One region of the Paenibacillus sp. FSL R10-2788 genome, then DNA from elsewhere that is predicted to be linked to it. Evidence: predicted binding sites of a transcription regulator. Region 1 holds the regulator's gene; each other region holds the start of a gene.
What was found. The regulator Rex, encoded in region 1, represses fermentation and respiration genes when NADH is low (regulators of the CRP and FNR family bind a similar motif). The targets are predictions, from matches to a motif close to TTGTGAAATATTTCACAA.
Positions count from the first base shown of each region.

Region 2: NSQ50_RS29270 (formate/nitrite transporter family protein) is a predicted target of Rex. The motif match lies at 2,992-3,009, and genes of this name have one in related genera.
Region 3: nadA (quinolinate synthase NadA) is a predicted target of Rex. The motif match lies at 1,992-2,009, and genes of this name have one in related genera.
Region 4: NSQ50_RS30755 (cytochrome ubiquinol oxidase subunit I) is a predicted target of Rex. The motif match lies at 1,901-1,918, and genes of this name have one in related genera.

Region 1 covers NZ_JBBOQA010000001.1:4,582,894-4,587,190, reverse strand. The annotation lists gene dinG (ATP-dependent DNA helicase DinG) at 1-1,112, shown strand, start outside; gene NSQ50_RS20370 (redox-sensing transcriptional repressor Rex) at 1,243-1,896, shown strand; gene NSQ50_RS20365 (amidohydrolase) at 1,883-3,184, shown strand; gene NSQ50_RS20360 (cell wall elongation regulator TseB-like domain-containing protein) at 3,356-3,874, shown strand; gene NSQ50_RS20355 (hypothetical protein) at 4,285-4,297, shown strand, end outside.
Region 2 covers NZ_JBBOQA010000001.1:6,578,188-6,582,484, forward strand. The annotation lists gene NSQ50_RS29260 (GNAT family N-acetyltransferase) at 1-311, opposite strand, end outside; gene NSQ50_RS29265 (MFS transporter) at 380-1,600, opposite strand; gene NSQ50_RS29270 (formate/nitrite transporter family protein) at 2,061-2,888, opposite strand; gene NSQ50_RS29275 (FAD-dependent oxidoreductase) at 4,192-4,297, opposite strand, start outside.
Region 3 covers NZ_JBBOQA010000001.1:72,791-77,087, forward strand. The annotation lists gene ftsH (ATP-dependent zinc metalloprotease FtsH) at 1-1,820, shown strand, start outside; gene nadA (quinolinate synthase NadA) at 2,080-3,018, shown strand; gene nadB (L-aspartate oxidase) at 3,058-4,297, shown strand, end outside.
Region 4 covers NZ_JBBOQA010000001.1:6,929,734-6,934,030, reverse strand. The annotation lists gene NSQ50_RS30770 (S1C family serine protease) at 1-817, shown strand, start outside; gene NSQ50_RS30765 (cold-shock protein) at 1,237-1,437, shown strand; gene NSQ50_RS30760 (cold-shock protein) at 1,530-1,757, shown strand; gene NSQ50_RS30755 (cytochrome ubiquinol oxidase subunit I) at 1,980-3,383, shown strand; gene cydB (cytochrome d ubiquinol oxidase subunit II) at 3,370-4,297, shown strand, end outside.

The DNA.
Region 1 (4,297 bases):
TAGTTGCGCTTGAGAACACTATGAATCTGACGTTAAGCGACATCATCCGTAAGGGTGATAAAATGCTTAATGAGATGCGTGACCAGGAAAGCCAATCCTCAGCAGACAGTCTTGTTACTGATATTAGCGGTTTATTTAAGGATTTGGCTTCCATACGTGAGCAAGTAAGATTCTTTATGGGGCTGAATGACGATAATGTAGTATATTGGCTGGAGGCAAATGGAAATTACCGCAGCAAATCACTGCAGATGTATGCCGTCCCTGTGGATGTTAGCAGCCAGCTTAAAGAGTTGTTCTTCGATAAGAAAAAAAGCATCGTGCTTACCTCGGCGACGCTGTCTGTAGATAAATCTTTTCAGTTTATGATTGATAATCTCGGACTTAACGAAGCTGCGGAAGAGGGACGTCTAATGACCTCACTCCTTCCTTCTCCCTTTAAGTATCGCGAGCAGGCGCTTCTAGTTATACCGCGTGATTTTCCTAGTGTGAAGGGCAGTGTGGGCGATGCTCGATTTGTCGATACACTCGTACAGTCGTTAGCAGAAGCTGCCAAAACAACACGTGGGCGGATGCTGGTTCTGTTTACTTCTTATAAAATGCTGCGTCAGGTATATGATCCGCTTAAAGAGGCTTTGGCCTCACAAGAGATTACGGTGCTTGGTCAAGGCGTGGAAGGTGGCAGCCGGAGCAAGCTGATCCGCCGCTTTCAGGACAGTGCAGCATCCGTTCTGCTGGGGACGAGCAGCTTCTGGGAAGGTGTAGATATTCCAGGTGAAGCACTGACTTGCCTGGCCATCGTGAGACTTCCGTTTCAACCGCCGAATCACCCGTTGGCGGAAGCGAAGTCGGAGTTATTGCAGGCTCAGAAGAAGAATCCGTTCATGAAATTGTCTGTTCCTCAAGCGGTTATTCGCTTTAAGCAGGGATTCGGAAGACTGGTTCGCACGGCGCAGGATCGCGGAATAGTTATTGTTTATGATACAAGGGTTATTGAATCTCATTACGGGAAGTATTTCCTTTATTCATTGCCTGGTCCCAAAATGGAGCATATGCTGACTGATCAAATGGTCCCCCGCATAGCGGAATGGCTAGAGGATGGCGGCGCTTCTTAAAATGCTCGTCTTCAGTTTAGCTCCTCCTTATCCTTAAGGGCGGTAAGTTACAGTACCGCCCTTAATAAGGAGAGGTATACGTTTGAATATGGATTTTCACAAGAACATTACTATTTTTAGGAGGAAAAATATGAAATCGGATAAAATATCAGAAGCCGTTGTTCGCAGACTACCTGTGTATTTGCGTTTTTTGAATGATCTCCAGAATCGCGAAATATTAACAGTTTCCTCTCAGGAACTTGGACAAAAGCTTGATCTTAATCCCGCACAGATTCGTAAGGATTTAGCGTATTTTGGTGACTTCGGCAGAAAAGGTATCGGCTATGATGTAACGTATCTTATTGAGAAAATCCGTCATATCCTGAAGCTGGATCAACAGCTTAATGTAGCTTTAGTTGGAGCAGGTAATCTCGGACATGCCTTGTCTAATTACAATGCATATCTCAAAGATACTATGAAAATCACCGCTATATTTGATTCGTACGCTCCTAAGGTTGGACGTAAGATCAACTCCCTTACTGTGCAACCAATGGATGAACTAGGCAGCACGATTCGTGAGCAAGGTATTCGCATTGCCATTATTACCGTACCTGATTCAGAAGCTCAAAATGTAGCAGATATTCTCATTTCTTCTGGGATTGAAGCAATTTTGAACTTTGCCCCTGTGATTCTGAAGACACCACCGAATATCCGGGTGCATGCAGCTGATTTTACAACTGATCTGCAAAGTCTTGCGTATTACTTGCGGGATGGAAAGGAAGAAAGCGAACATGAACAACAATAAAACGATAATTAAGGGCGGGTATTTTCTGACTCCGGGAACGGATGAGCCGGTTCTGAGTGGATATATGACTATTGAAGATGATTTAATCACTTACATAGGAAAAGAAGAGCCTCAGATGGAAGCTGGAGTGCAAGTGGTTGATGGCAGCCGTCTGCTGTTCATGCCTGGACTTGTAAACACACATGGTCATGCGGCGATGTCTTTGCTGCGTGGATATGGAGATGATTTAGCGCTACAAGTGTGGCTTCAGGAGAAGATGTGGCCGATGGAGGAAAAGTTCACCGGTGATGATGTATACTGGGGAACCTCCTTATCTGTATTGGAAATGCTGAAGGGTGGAACTACGACCTTCCTCGATATGTATGATCATATGGACCGAGTAGCTGAGGTAGCTGAGTTATCAGGTATCCGTTCCGTATTGATGCGTGGTGTGATTGGGTTATGTCCAGAGGATGTACAGAATCACAAGCTTGCGGAAGCGATTTCTTTTGCCCGTAACTGGCATGGAAAGGCTGACGGTAGAATTACTACTATGATCTCGCCGCACGCCCCTTATACTTGCCCTCCGGACTTCCTGGTTAAGTTCGTGCAGGCAGCGCATGATCTGGATTTACCGATGCATACGCATATGTCCGAAACGAAACGTGAAGTGGAACAAAATGTGGCGGATTACGGGTTGCGTCCTGTAGCTCACTTAGAGAAGCTTGGAATGTTCACACGTCCCTCGATAGTTGCACATGGTGTTCATTTAAATGATGAAGAGATTGAGATCTTGGCTCGCCATAATGTGGGTGTCTCTCATAATCCGGGCAGTAATTTGAAGCTGGCTAGCGGAGTGGCTCGGGTTACTGATCTTCTAAAAGCTGGTGTGAAGGTGTCTCTTGGCACGGATGGCGCGGCAAGCAACAATAACTTGGATATGTTTGAAGAGATGCGGCTTGCAGCTCTCATTCATAAGGGTGTCAGCGGTGATCCAACGGCTGTTCCAGCTCCAGAAGCTCTACGTATGGCTACAGAATATGGCGCCCAGTCCATCTTTTTAAATAATGTAGGTAGACTTGCTGTTGGGATGAAAGCTGATTTCATTGCAATTGATATAGATCAGCCGCATTTGCTGCCACACACAGATCTGTTGTCTCATGCAGTTTACTCTGCTAGCGCTAAGGATGTTGAGCATGTGTGGGTGAATGGTAAACAGGTCATCAAGCATGGACAATGCTTAACCCTGGATGAGGAAGCTATCCGGCGTAAAGCGCAAGAAGCCTTCGAAGGTTTATTGAAGCGTTAAGTCTGGAGAATAACGAATAAATAATAGGCTGCGACTTTTTGCTTTTAGCAAAAGTTGCGGCCTTTTGTACATTTTAAGGCTGGGAAAGCTAGAAAATTATGAAATTTTGGATAAACACGCGGGTGTGTTATATAATCAAAAAAGATATATTACTAGAAAGGGAGCTGTACCTTGAAGAAAAGGAAAAAATGGATCCTCCTGGGGTCAGTTCTGATTCTGCTCCTGGGGTTTGGACTTATCCAGTTCTATGCCTATATTATGAAAGATCAATGGAACGAGCGGGATATCGCCAAGGATGTTGCCAAAACCAGAGCGGGTCTAACAGAGGTAACCAAAGCACAAAAATCGGTTTGGGATGAAAATGCAGTGTACTGGGTTTTAACAGGAAAAAATGAAGCCGGGACTGCTCTTATGGTCTGGGTCCGCTTTACGGTAGATGGAAAATTTGCTGAAGGCGACGACGCAGTGTTTGCTGAGGAACTAAGTAAAGGAACCTCAGAAGCCCAAATACGCGGCATTATCAAAGCTGATCTTCCGGACATAACGATTGAACGCTTGCTGCCGGGAGTATATAACGGAGAGTATGCTTGGCAGCTTTTTTATAAACAGAGCGGTCGGTATTATTATCAATTTTATCGGTTTTCGGATGGGTCCCGAATGGGTGAAGGTTACAGTTTACCTAAAAGTTAAGCCGAACATAAGGAAATTAAGGGTGGCAATGTAAACAAGCGAACTTATTATAAGTTCGCTTGTTTACATTTATTTGATGTACAAAAGTGATATACTAAGTGATATACTGAATGGGTGGTTATCACCGAATATTCTCTTAAATTCACATACAAAAATAGGCCGATTGATTAAAAATCAAGGCCGATTTTGTCGAAAACGAGGAATATATTTGGTATTGATGGAAATATTTAAAAAATTAAATTTTAAATATATTCACATTTATTTTGAAATTAGTATATACACCTGTGATATACTACTACTTGTAATTAGAACAGCAATAAGAGACTTCAGTCTCTCTGATGAGCTCTCAAGTAGCTATAAATTATTATACTGAGCTTTATATTTTGTCATCTTTGAGAGGAGGACGTTTCTTGAAATTACGTC
Region 2 (4,297 bases), 2.0 Mb from region 1:
ATGAGCTGCCGGCCGATGCCTAAACGTTGATAGTTCGGATGAACAGCAATATTAACCTCGCACACATGCCGGTTGCTCTCCATTCTACTAGGGCAGCCAAACCCGACATATCCGCATAGCTTGTCATCTTGCAGCGCTACGAGCTGAGAGCCCGGAGGAGCATTCAGCAAGAAATCCTCTTGTGAGCGCCACAACATAGGTCCCGGGCTAGTGTCCTCTGTCCAAATCAGATGGTCCAGATCAATCAGTTCTCGCACGTCTTTAATCTCTGATGGTCTAATAGTTAACCTTGCCTTGTTGATTTGTTTCATAAGATGTACACCCCTTGCCTTGCACCTCTATAGAATTCACAGCAGATGTTGGAATCCACTGTGTATAGTTATCTTACGGACCGCTCTAACGAATGGCCTTTACGATTGACTAAAGAATGGATGACGAAAAATCCTACAGACAGCAGCGCCATCGCACAGGCCAGCCAGGCTGTTGGTGCCAAACCACCGCTATCATACAGTCTGCCCATGAAGTAAGGGCCAATGACTCTCCCGACTGCACCAATCCCTCCGCTTAGTCCCAAATAAAATGGTGCGCTGCGCCCCGCATGATCCGAGATAAAGGATGGCATCGCTGGAGAAATCAGCATTTCTCCCAGTGTAGCAAGCACCATTCCGAGCACTAAGCCAGGATAATTAGGCATCCACAAAAGAAACGCATAGCCACCCAAATAAAACAGGGCACTTGCAGTCATTTGCGCCGTTGAGGTAGACGCGAACCAGCGCTTAATCATTGTTACCAATGGCTGAGCTGCAAAAATCAAAATACCGTTCAGTGTCCAGAGAAAACCATAAGTTTTCTTAGGCCAGCCCTCTGAAATAATGAACGGAGATACCCCTGTATTCCAGATAGAGTTACCGAGAAGCAGGAACAAAGAACCGATCCCCATATAAAGATAAATACGAGTATGCCCCATTAGCTTCCACGTGGATTGTTTCTCTGGTTCATTCTTCTGATGCCCCATTACCTCATGCGCAGGTTCTCCACCGATTTTCTTCAGATATATAAAAAAGAAACCCGCAAATACCGCCGAAGTTACACCATTCATTACAAAGCTTAGCATATAGGAAATATCGGCCAAAAAACCACTTAATGCCGTACCCAGTGCTACACCAATATTATTGGCGACATAAATAACATTAAACAGCTCACCACGCTGCTTCGTGAAACGAAAGCCGATAAATGCCTGAATGGCAGGTAATGATAAGGAATTAAATAATCCTACCAGTCCCATTGCAACCATAAATAACGTCCAGTTGTTACTAGCTGCCGGCAAGGTGAACAGTGCCAAAGCATTCATGGCGAGCGCTCCGACAATCAGCCGGTTAACGCCTACCTTATGATAGAGTGAGCCCCCGAGTAGTTGACCCACGATCCCACCAACCGATTGAATAAGAATCACCAGTCCAGCATCTGACATGCTGCGTCCAAGCTCATCAAATACATACATCGTAACGAGCGGCCACATCAGCGCACTACCTGTTGCATTAATTAGGCTGGCAATTAGAAATATTTTCACTTCTTTTGGATATGCCTGTAAAAACTTCATAAGTAGTGTACATCCCCTGTTATATATGTGTCATTAATTCATCCAGTATTATCCCAAAACAGGGTTATGAGCAAGCATACACATTGACGTTTTATCGCGATAAAGTACGCATGAAATCTAGAGAATAAAACGCACATATCGCATGAATTATCCCGTCTCCCTTGGGGTTCACGTCCGCAGTCCTCCCTAGTTCTAATATCTATTCTTATTTTAAAGCCGTGGCTGTCGTCCGTAAAGCAAACTAAACAAGAAGAAACTGATTCGCTTTTAGAAAGACGGGGTAATAGAGCCTAGAAACACTCCCCCTTCAAAATTCGCCGTGATCCGATTTCGTTCCCCCGAGCGCGGATATATCACGGCGGATTTTTTTGTGTCTACATAACAAAAAGCACCCCTTAAACATTAACGCCACCAATAAGGCAGACCTTGAATGTTCTATGGAGTGCTCTATAAGACGAGCTTAAGCGTGTTTTTTGACACTGCTGCCGGACATGCTATCTACGGATTGAATAGCCGTAGGTGCTTTACGCAAGTATGCCATCCAATAGGCAGCTGCGACAAATATTGCTCCACCCGTTAAATTGCCGAGCCAGACGGGAACAAAGTTAGTGAAGTATTGCCCCCATGAATAATAACCTTCAAAAATAGCTGCTGGAATTAGGAACATGTTAGCTACAACGTGCTGGAATCCGATCGCAACAAAGGCCATCGTTGGGAACCAAATACCAAGGATTTTGCCGCTGAAGTTATCTGCTCCATAGGAAAGCCATACGGCCAGCGCAACGAGCCAGTTACAGCCGATACCCGAAACAAATGCCGGAAAGAATTCTGCATCGATTTTATGACCAGCCATATCCACCAATTTTTCTAAATACACACCCTCTGAAGTTAACCCCACTACATGACCGAAGAAATAAGCTACAAATAATGCCCCAGCCAGATTACTAATCGTAATGAGCAAAAGATTCTTCACAACTTCCCAGAAAGAAATCTTCTTAGCCATAAAAGCGAGCGGCACGGCCATCATATTCCCTGTCAGCAGTTCTCCACCTGCAAGGAGTACCATGATCAGCCCAACGGGGAAGACTGCGGCTCCGATAAAGTTAGCAATGGAACCCCATTCCTGTGGTGCGCCAGCAATGACGCGAATATCCAATAAAAACCCGAGCGCAATAAACGCTCCTCCCAAAAAGCCCAGAATAAGTACGGTACTTAGCGGATTATGAGCTTTTTTTATGCCATTCTCTACAGTTACTTCGGCAATTTGCTGCGGTTTGCTATAAGCCATGGTTCCTATCTCCTTCATCTATTTACTTCAAATTTGTTCCTTTATGACCATTGTAGCGTGTCGTAAAACACATTAACGTGATAATTATCACTTTGAGAAAACTAAGTGAAAGTTTTCACTGACATGTCAAATTTACTGCGACCTGTGCACAAATAGAAGTTTATGTATGACCGACTAAGCCAGCATATCTTGTTTCGTTGGATTACATTTGAGCGTACGCAGCAGCTATCGGACACAGTTGTCCTTATATGCAGCTATATCTCACTGTAGCTATACCTCGCTATCGGACATCGGACTCAGTTGACCCTATTCGTAACTTTCGAGCACATTTGGCTTGCTATCGGACCCCATAGTCGCTATTGCCACCAAAAACACACTAAATGAACCTCATTCTATGCAATAGCTGCATTGGAGTCCGAAATCACGCTCAATAGGCGATTAATTACCAAATAGCGGCTTCTGGGTCCGATAGCTTCTGCGGTGGGCGTTGACTCAGCACGATCGGACTCAGATGACCCTAACCGTAGCTTCTGAACACATTTGGCTTACTATCGGACATCGGACTCAGATGACCCTATTCGTAGCATTTGAGCACATTTGGCTTGCTATCGGACCCCATAGTCGCTATTGCCACCAAAAACACACTAGTTGTACCTCATTCTATGTAATAGCTGCATTGGAGTCCGAAATCACACTCAAACAGCGATTATTTGCTATATAGCGGCTTCTGAGTCCGAAAACTTCTAAGGAGGGCGGTGATTCAGCACGATCGGACTCAGATGACCTTATACGTAACTTTTGAGCACGTTTAGCTCGCCATCGGACATCGGACTCAGATGACCTTATTCGTAACTTTCGAGCACATTTGGCTTGCTATCGGACCCCATAGTCGCTATTGCCACCAAAAACACACTAAATGAACCTCATTCTATGCAATAGCTGCATTGGAGTCCGAAATCACGCTCAATAGGCGATTAATTACCAAATAGCGGCTTCTGGGTCCGATAGCTTCTGCGGTGGGCGTTGACTCAGCACGATCGGACTCAGATGACCCTAACCGTAGCTTCTGAACACATTTGGCTTACTATCGGACATCGGACTCAAATGACCTTAACTGTAGCTTTCGAGCACATTTGGCTCGCTACCATCGCCGAAGCCATTGGATTGTACCTACCTATGCAGCTAATCATTCTGCACCTAACAAAAAAAGCAGCAACCCTCCCGTTACAGGAGGATCGCTGCTTCTCTAGCTTTATAAGGTTGTCTTTTTCCTCAATAAATCACTCAGGAACAACGTTCCTTTTTAAACCGTTACAGCCTCTTTGCTTGGTACTGTTGTCGGCAGTGCTTGAAGACCCACTGTATTCAGGAAGTTCCAAGGTTTGTTGTAATGCGGTTGGAAGAAGAAA
Region 3 (4,297 bases), 4.5 Mb from region 1:
TCTCCACATATATTCCTCCTACAGATGCCGCTATCAATGAACTGATTCAAGCCAGTGATGTTAATGGGATTGAATTAACTCAGAAGAAAATGGAAGGTACCAGCATTTGGCTGACATTCCTTTCTTCAATTATCCCACTGGTAATTATGTTCATCTTGTTCTTCTTCCTGTTTAATCAGGCGCAAGGTGGCGGCGGTAAAGTCATGAATTTCGGCAAGAGCAAGGCTCGGTTATATAATGAAGAGAAGAAGAAAATCAGCTTTGAGGATGTTGCAGGGGCGGACGAAGAGAAGCAAGAGCTTGTCGAAGTCGTTGAGTTCCTGAAAGATCCACGCAAATTTGCAGCTGTCGGCGCACGTATTCCTAAGGGCGTATTGCTTGTAGGTCCTCCGGGAACAGGTAAAACATTGCTTGCCCGTGCGGTAGCAGGTGAAGCTGGCGTTCCTTTCTTTAGTATTTCCGGTTCTGACTTTGTGGAAATGTTCGTGGGTGTCGGTGCTTCTCGGGTACGTGATTTGTTCGAGAATGCTAAGAAGAATGCTCCATGTATTATCTTCATTGATGAAATTGATGCTGTGGGTCGTCAGCGTGGTGCCGGTCTTGGTGGCGGACATGACGAGCGTGAGCAGACGCTTAACCAATTGCTGGTTGAGATGGATGGATTCGGTGGTAACGAAGGCATTATTATTGTAGCGGCGACTAACCGCGCTGATATACTTGATCCGGCATTGCTTCGTCCAGGACGTTTTGACCGTCAAATTACGGTTGACCGTCCTGATGTGAAAGGCCGTGAAGCTGTACTTAAGGTGCACGCTCGTAACAAACCGCTTACGAAAGATGTAAGACTGGATGTTGTTGCTAAACGCACAACCGGATTCACAGGTGCTGATTTGGAGAATCTGCTGAATGAGGCAGCTTTGCTAGCTGCACGCCGTAACCGTAAAGATATTTCCATGATTGAAGTGGATGAAGCTATTGACCGTGTTATCGTAGGTACTGAGAAACGCAGCCGTGTGATCAGTGACCGCGAGAAACGTATTGTAGCTTATCATGAAGCAGGCCATACTATTGCTGGTTACTTCCTTGAGCACGCCGATATGGTGCATAAAGTTACTATTATCCCACGCGGACGTGCAGGCGGATACGTTATTATGCTTCCGAAGGAAGATCGGATGATCGTTACCAAGCAGGAGCTTTTAGATAAGGTTACTGGATTACTTGGTGGACGTGTTGCCGAAGAATTGTTTATTGGTGAGATCGGTACGGGTGCATACAGTGACTTCCAACAGGCTACGCGCATCGTGCGTGCCATGATTATGGAGTACGGTATGAGCGATAAGCTTGGACCTATGCAGTTCGGATCTTCTCAAGGTCAAGTATTCTTAGGTCGTGATATTGGGCATGAACAGAATTACAGTGACTCCATTGCTTATGAGATTGATCAGGAAATGCAGAACTTTATTACTTCGAGTTACGAACGTTGTAAAGATCTGTTGATCAAACACTCCAAAGAAATGCACTTGATTGCCAATACATTACTTGAGAAAGAAACACTTGAGCTTGATCAGATCACACAACTGATTGAACAAGGATTCCTTTCCGAGGATGGTAAACCAGAGGGTGGCGAAGGTGTTGCCCATGAAGTTGGCGAGCCTGTCATCGACAATATCGGTGATGTGCGAGTTCGCATTCAAGGCAAGCCTGAGGACGAACAGTCCACACTTCCTGACTTATCAAAGGATATCCCGAATAACCCTGATTCTGAGGGTAATGACGGTTCCGATGATGACAACAAAGGTGGGGGCACTAGCCTTACCTAATTGGGTCCACCATTCATATGATGTAAATTTATCCGGAGAACGTAACTGTTCTCCGGATTTTTTATTTTAATTTTTAAGGGATTCTATGCCTTAAAGCCTGTCCAGTTACATTGACAGGGGCTGGAACGTTGTGTACATTAGTGATTAATATTACTTACTATTTATATCAGCATGTTCATTTTTTCACCATGATGGCGCATGCCATTTGATAACATCATGTCGGCGAAAAGCCGCGAGGATTTAAGGGGGAGAACAATCGGTGGAAGCTCTGGCGCTTGAGCGCAAGCAGGAACAGAATCGAGAACTTCGTATACGTCTTGAACAGCTTAAAAAGGAACGAAACGCAATCATTTTAGCTCATTATTATCAGCGTGATGAAATTCAGGAGGTTGCCGATTTCCGGGGCGACTCTTTTTTACTCGCTCAGAAGGCTGCAGAGACAGATGCGGAAGTTATTGTATTCTGCGGTGTTCATTTCATGGGGGAAAGTGCAAAAATTTTAGCCCCGAACAAAACCGTCCTAATTCCTGATGAACGTGCAGGCTGTCCAATGGCAGATATGGTCAATGTAGACGGTTTACGTAAGCTAAAAGCTCAACATCCAAATGCTAAAGTAGTCACTTATATCAACTCGTCCGCCGAGATTAAAGCAGAAACCGATATTTGTTGTACCTCTGCTAATGCTGTGAAAGTAATCGAATCCCTTGACGCCGAAGAGATTATTTGGGTCCCAGATAAGAATCTTGGTCAATATGTACAAGATCAGACGGGCAAGAAGCTGATTATCTGGGAAGGCTATTGCAACACTCACGACATGTTGACCGTCAAAGATGTAGTAGAGATGAGAGCAAAATATCCAGATGCGGAATTTGTAGTTCATCCAGAGTGCCGTCCTGAAGTAGTGGCCATGGGTGACTATGTAGGCAGCACTACATCAATTCTGGAGTATTGCCGGAAATCGGATCGTAAGCAATTTATCGTTGGAACGGAAGATGGTACCGGATATCAGCTTCGTAAGGATAGTCCAGATAAAGAATTCCATTTTGCTACCAAATTTCTTGTTTGTCCTAATATGAAAGTTAATAATCTAAAAAAACTGGTGAAATGCCTGGAGACGATGAAGCCACAAATCTATGTACCGCCTGCTGTCGCCGACAAAGCCAGAACATCCCTAGAGCGCATGCTACAAGTCCGGTAGCATGCGCTACTCTTTCGTTGAAACAGGTGAAAAGCGGTCATGATTCCACAATATTTGGTTGATTTTGATCTTCGGGATATTCCTACGGTAAAGACAGATTGTATTGTTATTGGTTCAGGGATTGCCGGATTATTCACGGCTATTAAAGCCAGTGAAGATCGGCGTGTCATAATGATCACAAAGAAATCAGTAATGGAAAGTAATACTCGCTATGCACAGGGGGGGATCGCAGCTGTTATAGCTGAGGATGATTCCCCTGCTTACCACCGGCAGGATACCTTAATGGCCGGAGCAGGTCTTTGCTCCTCAACAGCTGTCGATGCACTTGTTAATGAAGGGCCGGAAGGCGTTCATGAGTTAATTCGCTTAGGAACTCTGTTTGATAAGGAAGATGGGGTACTGGCTTTGACTCAGGAAGGAGCGCACAGCCACCGCCGTATTTTGCATGCTAATGGGGATGCTACCGGTTATGAGATTGTTCGTGCATTGGCGGAACAGGTAGCGGAACATGAGAATATTGAGGTCTGGGATGATCATTATGTTATCGATCTCATCACTGAAGGTGGCGAATGTGTAGGCGCATTATTGCAGCGGCCCGGTGGTGGACGGTTGTTCCTGCAAGGGGATGCGACCATTTTGTGCTCTGGTGGAGCAGGACAATTATATCGATACACTACCAACCCTGAGGTAGCTACAGGAGATGGTGTAGCGATCGCCTATCGCGCTGGTGCTCATATACGAGATATGGAATTTATTCAATTTCATCCTACAGCACTTAGTTACCCAGGAGCTCCTAGATTTTTAATCTCCGAAGCTGTGCGTGGGGAAGGAGCAGTCTTGCGCAATATTAATGGAGAGCGGTTCATGGAGCGTTATCATAACCTGCTTGAACTAGCCCCGCGGGATATTGTAGCGCGAGCTATTGTAAGTGAAATGGAACTTACTAAATCAACGTTCGTTTATTTGGATATTACACATGAATCTCCAGAGATGGTGAAGCATCGGTTTCCCACAATATATGAGACATGTATGGGCTATGGACTGGATATTACAAGTGATTGGATTCCAGTGGCTCCTGCTGCGCATTATATGATGGGGGGGATTAAGACCGATCTGAATGGAGAGAGTACCGTCCCGCGTCTGTTTGCTTGCGGAGAGGTTTCCTCCACAGGCCTGCATGGCGCTAACCGTTTAGCTAGTAATTCTTTATCTGAGGCCATTGTATTTGGACAGCGTATTATTGATCGGATTCATGAGCTTTCCCCGCTGGACCGTGATG
Region 4 (4,297 bases), 2.3 Mb from region 1:
TAATCATGTCATCGAAGACTCCGGTAATCTCGAGGTAGTTACAGTGAACGGAGAGACCCGTAAGGCAACACTCGTTGGAACGGATAAAGTAAGCGACATTGCGGTACTCTCTATTGATGCCAAAGGAATCGATACCATCGCGCAGCTCGGTGATTCCTCTAAGCTTCGTCTAGGTGAAACGGTCATTGCTATCGGTAATCCGCTAGGACTTGGTGATACATTGACCTCGGGGATTGTTAGCTATACTGAACGGATGGTTCCCGTATCCCTTAATCAGGATGGAGTATATGACTGGGAACAAGAAGTGATACAGACTGATGCGGCGATTAATGAAGGAAATAGTGGCGGCGCGTTAGTGGATCTCGATGGCAAGGTCATTGGAATTAACACGATGAAGATTTCAGATACGGGTGTAGAGGGTCTGGGTTTTGCAATTCCTGCGAATCATGTGATAGATATCGCTAATGAGCTGGCTGAAAAAGGGCATATTGCCCGTTCGTACTTGGGTGTATATTCAGTTGATTTGAACAATCCGTACGTTCCACTAGCAGAAGATCAACGCAATGAATTGAACCTGCCGAACAGTGTTAAGGATGGAGTAGTTGTTCTAGAAGCCGTTGGCCCTGCGAAGGAAGCTGGACTGCAATTCAATGATGTCATTACCAAATTTAATGATCAATCCATCATATCTACCCTTTCTCTTCGCAAGTACTTATATAATCATACGAAGATCGGTGATGATCTGAAAATTACTTACTATCGAAACGGCGAGGCCAAACAGGCAACAGTTAAACTTCTTGAAAAACCACAGGAATAATATGCTGGAAGTCGGTATATAATGATATAGCAGTTACGACAAGTAGAGCGGACTACCCCTTCGATTCCGAGGGGGTACCTTCTTGAAAAAGCGGATAAAAGTAACGTTTTTGGGAAAGCTATTTTTCTAAAACCATGATAATTATGCCAGAAAAAGGATCTATTTAGGGAATAAACACTAAGTGGCAGCCCTTACATTGGAAGGTAATACTTATTAGGGCAAAACCGGATATATTCGGATGCTTGCTTGCCTTTGCTAATCAGGTGTGGTAATATGATATCAATCATACATTTAGTCCCTAATTCTCGCATTGAAAAGGGCTGTCATATTTGGTAATACAACCTTTTTCAATGTGTGAATTTTTTCTTTGTTTGAAGATAAAAAGAACATATTAATTTAAATTTGTGGAGGTAACACACATGCAAACAGGTACAGTTAAATGGTTCAACGCAGAAAAAGGATTCGGATTTATCGAAGTTGAAGGCGGAAGCGACGTATTCGTTCACTTCAGCGCAATCACTGGCGACGGCTTCAAAACTTTGGACGAAGGCCAACGCGTTGAATTCAACGTTGTTCAAGGCAACCGTGGACCACAAGCCGAAAACGTTGTAAAACTGTAATAATAGAAGAAACCGTCCCAGCTTGTGAAAGTTGGGACGGTCTTTTTATATCTAGTTACTCACTATTGACTTACAGGATGGGAGGAACGGCAATGAACTACCGGAAGAAACCTTTGGAAGAAATACCGGAAGAAAATACCGCAATTTGGGCATGTACCAATGAGGGATGCAACGGATGGATGAGGGATAATTTCGCATTTGAACATGCGCCTTCTTGCCGTCTATGTGACTCTCCAATGGTTCGCAGCACGAAGATGCTACCCCAATTGCTTAATTCGAATGGCGATCTCAAATCGCTGAAGAAGGGTATTTCCATCTAACCAATACCTAAATGAGTCAAGCATTTAATAGAACGACGAACCACTCAAGACGGGTAAACCGTCTTATTTTTTTTGCTTTCTTTATGCTAAATTGTGATCTTTGTCACAAATCATTTGAATTTCACCGTTAAATGACTATCTTTATGTGACATTTATCACAAAAAGAAGCTTAAATTTTTGACAGAATATAATTAACGAAAAGGGGAGAAGGAAGGGACAAATATGGATACAGTAATGCTGTCGCGTATACAATTTGCGTCGACGACAATATTCCACTATTTCTTTGTACCGGTATCAATCGGACTAGCGCTCTTGATTGCAATCATGGAGACAATGTACGTTAGAAAAGGTAATGAAGAGTACAAAAAAATGGCGCAGTTCTGGGGAAAGCTATTCCTCATCAATTTTGCAGTAGGGGTAGTTACAGGGATATTGCAGGAATTTCAGTTCGGGATGAACTGGTCCGATTATTCACGTTTTGTGGGTGATGTATTCGGGGCTCCACTTGCAGTTGAGGCATTGGCAGCCTTTTTCCTGGAGTCTACTTTTATTGGGATATGGATATTCGGCTGGGATAAGGTATCCAAGCGAGTACATTTACTGTCCATCTGGCTGGTAGCATTCGGTACGATGTTATCTGCATTCTGGATTCTAGCGGCTAACTCTTTTATGCAGCATCCTGTGGGTTTTGAGATAAATAATGGACGTGCAGAAATGAATGATTTCTTCGCGCTTATTACGAACGGACAATTGCTGGTTGAATTCCCACATACAGTACTGGCTGCTTATGCAACAGGTGCTTTTCTTGTAACAGGTATTAGTGCTTATAAAATATTGAAGAAACAAGAGGTTTCTTTCTTTAAGAAGTCTTTTCAGATTGCAGCTATCGTAGGGATTATTTCTTCTATTGGTGTAGCTGTTGCTGGTCACGCCCAAGCGCAATATTTGGTTGAAACTCAACCAATGAAAATGGCAGCTTCCGAAGGACTGTGGGGTAAGAGTGGTGACCCGGCACCTTGGACCGTATGGGCAAACATTGATCCAGAGAATCAAATCAGTACTGGAGAATTTCAAATTCCTTATATGCTGAGTTTCCTTTCATACAGTAAATTTTCCGGTGAAGTTAAAGGTATGCTTGAGCTGCAAGCGGAGTATGAGCAAACCTATGGCCCCGGTGACTATATTCCACCTGTACGTACGACATTCTGGAGTTTCCGGATCATGGTTCTAGCAGGAACGTTAATGATTGTATTGGGAATGTACGCTATGTACTTAATGTGGCGCAAAAAAATGGACCGTCCGAACACTTGGTTTATGCGGTTCATGTTATGGGGCTTGCTGCTTCCTCCGATTGCGAATACAGCCGGTTGGGTCATGACCGAATTCGGGCGTCAGCCATGGACGGTATTCGGACTGATGACAACGGAAGACAGTGTGTCGCCTAATATTACAAGTGGTCAAGTTCTGTTCTCCGTGATTTCTTTTACAACGATTTATTTAATTCTAGGATTAGTGTTGGTCGGATTGTTTATTAAAGTGATTAAAAAAGGTCCTTATGCGATGGATAACGATCACGGCGATTCGAATGATCCATATAACGAGGAGGGTTCCCATGATATCTCTTAATGAATTGTGGTTTGTGCTGATTGCAGTTCTGTTTATAGGGTTCTTCTTCCTGGAGGGTTTCGATTTCGGCGTAGGGATGGAAACACAAATTCTCGCTAAAAATGATACAGAGCGCCGTGTTCTGATTAACTCGATCGGACCTTTCTGGGATGGGAATGAGGTATGGCTTATCACAGCTGCGGGTGCAATGTTTGCGGCTTTCCCGGAGTGGTATGCAACGCTGTTTAGTGGATTCTATATTCCTTTTGTATTTGCCTTATTAGCTCTGATAGCGCGTGGTGTCGCTTTTGAATTCAGAGGTAAACGTGATTCATTAGCTTGGAAAAGAACTTGGGATGCCTGTATCTTTATCGGCAGCTTCCTTCCACCATTCCTCTTGGCTGTAGTGTTTGCAAGCTTTATCAAAGGGTTGCCTATTGATGGGGATATGCAAATGTATGCAGGGTTCACAGATATCGTGAATGTGTACACTGTAGTAGCAGGGCTTACTGTTGTCCTTCTGTGCCTGGTGCATGGTCTCATGTTCACAACGCTGCGTACAGTGGGTGATCTACAGGCTCGCGCTCGCAAGTTGGCACAAAAATTGCTGATACCACTCGCAGCTTTATTTACTGCTTTTGTGATTATGACTTATAATATGACGGATATTTTCGAGCAACGTGGAACGGTTCTTATGATTATTGTAGCCCTGGGAGTTATCGCCTTTGTACTGTCCGGTTACTTCATGACGAAGAAGAAGGACGGCTACGCTTTTGGAATGACAGGAGCGGTAATGGCGCTTTCGGTAACTTCTATCTTTGTAGGATTGTTCCCGCGTGTTATGATTAGTTCAATTGATCAAGCTTTTAATTTGACGATCACTAATGCGGCTTCGGGCCATTACTCTTTGAAGGTAATGACGATTGTGGCACTGA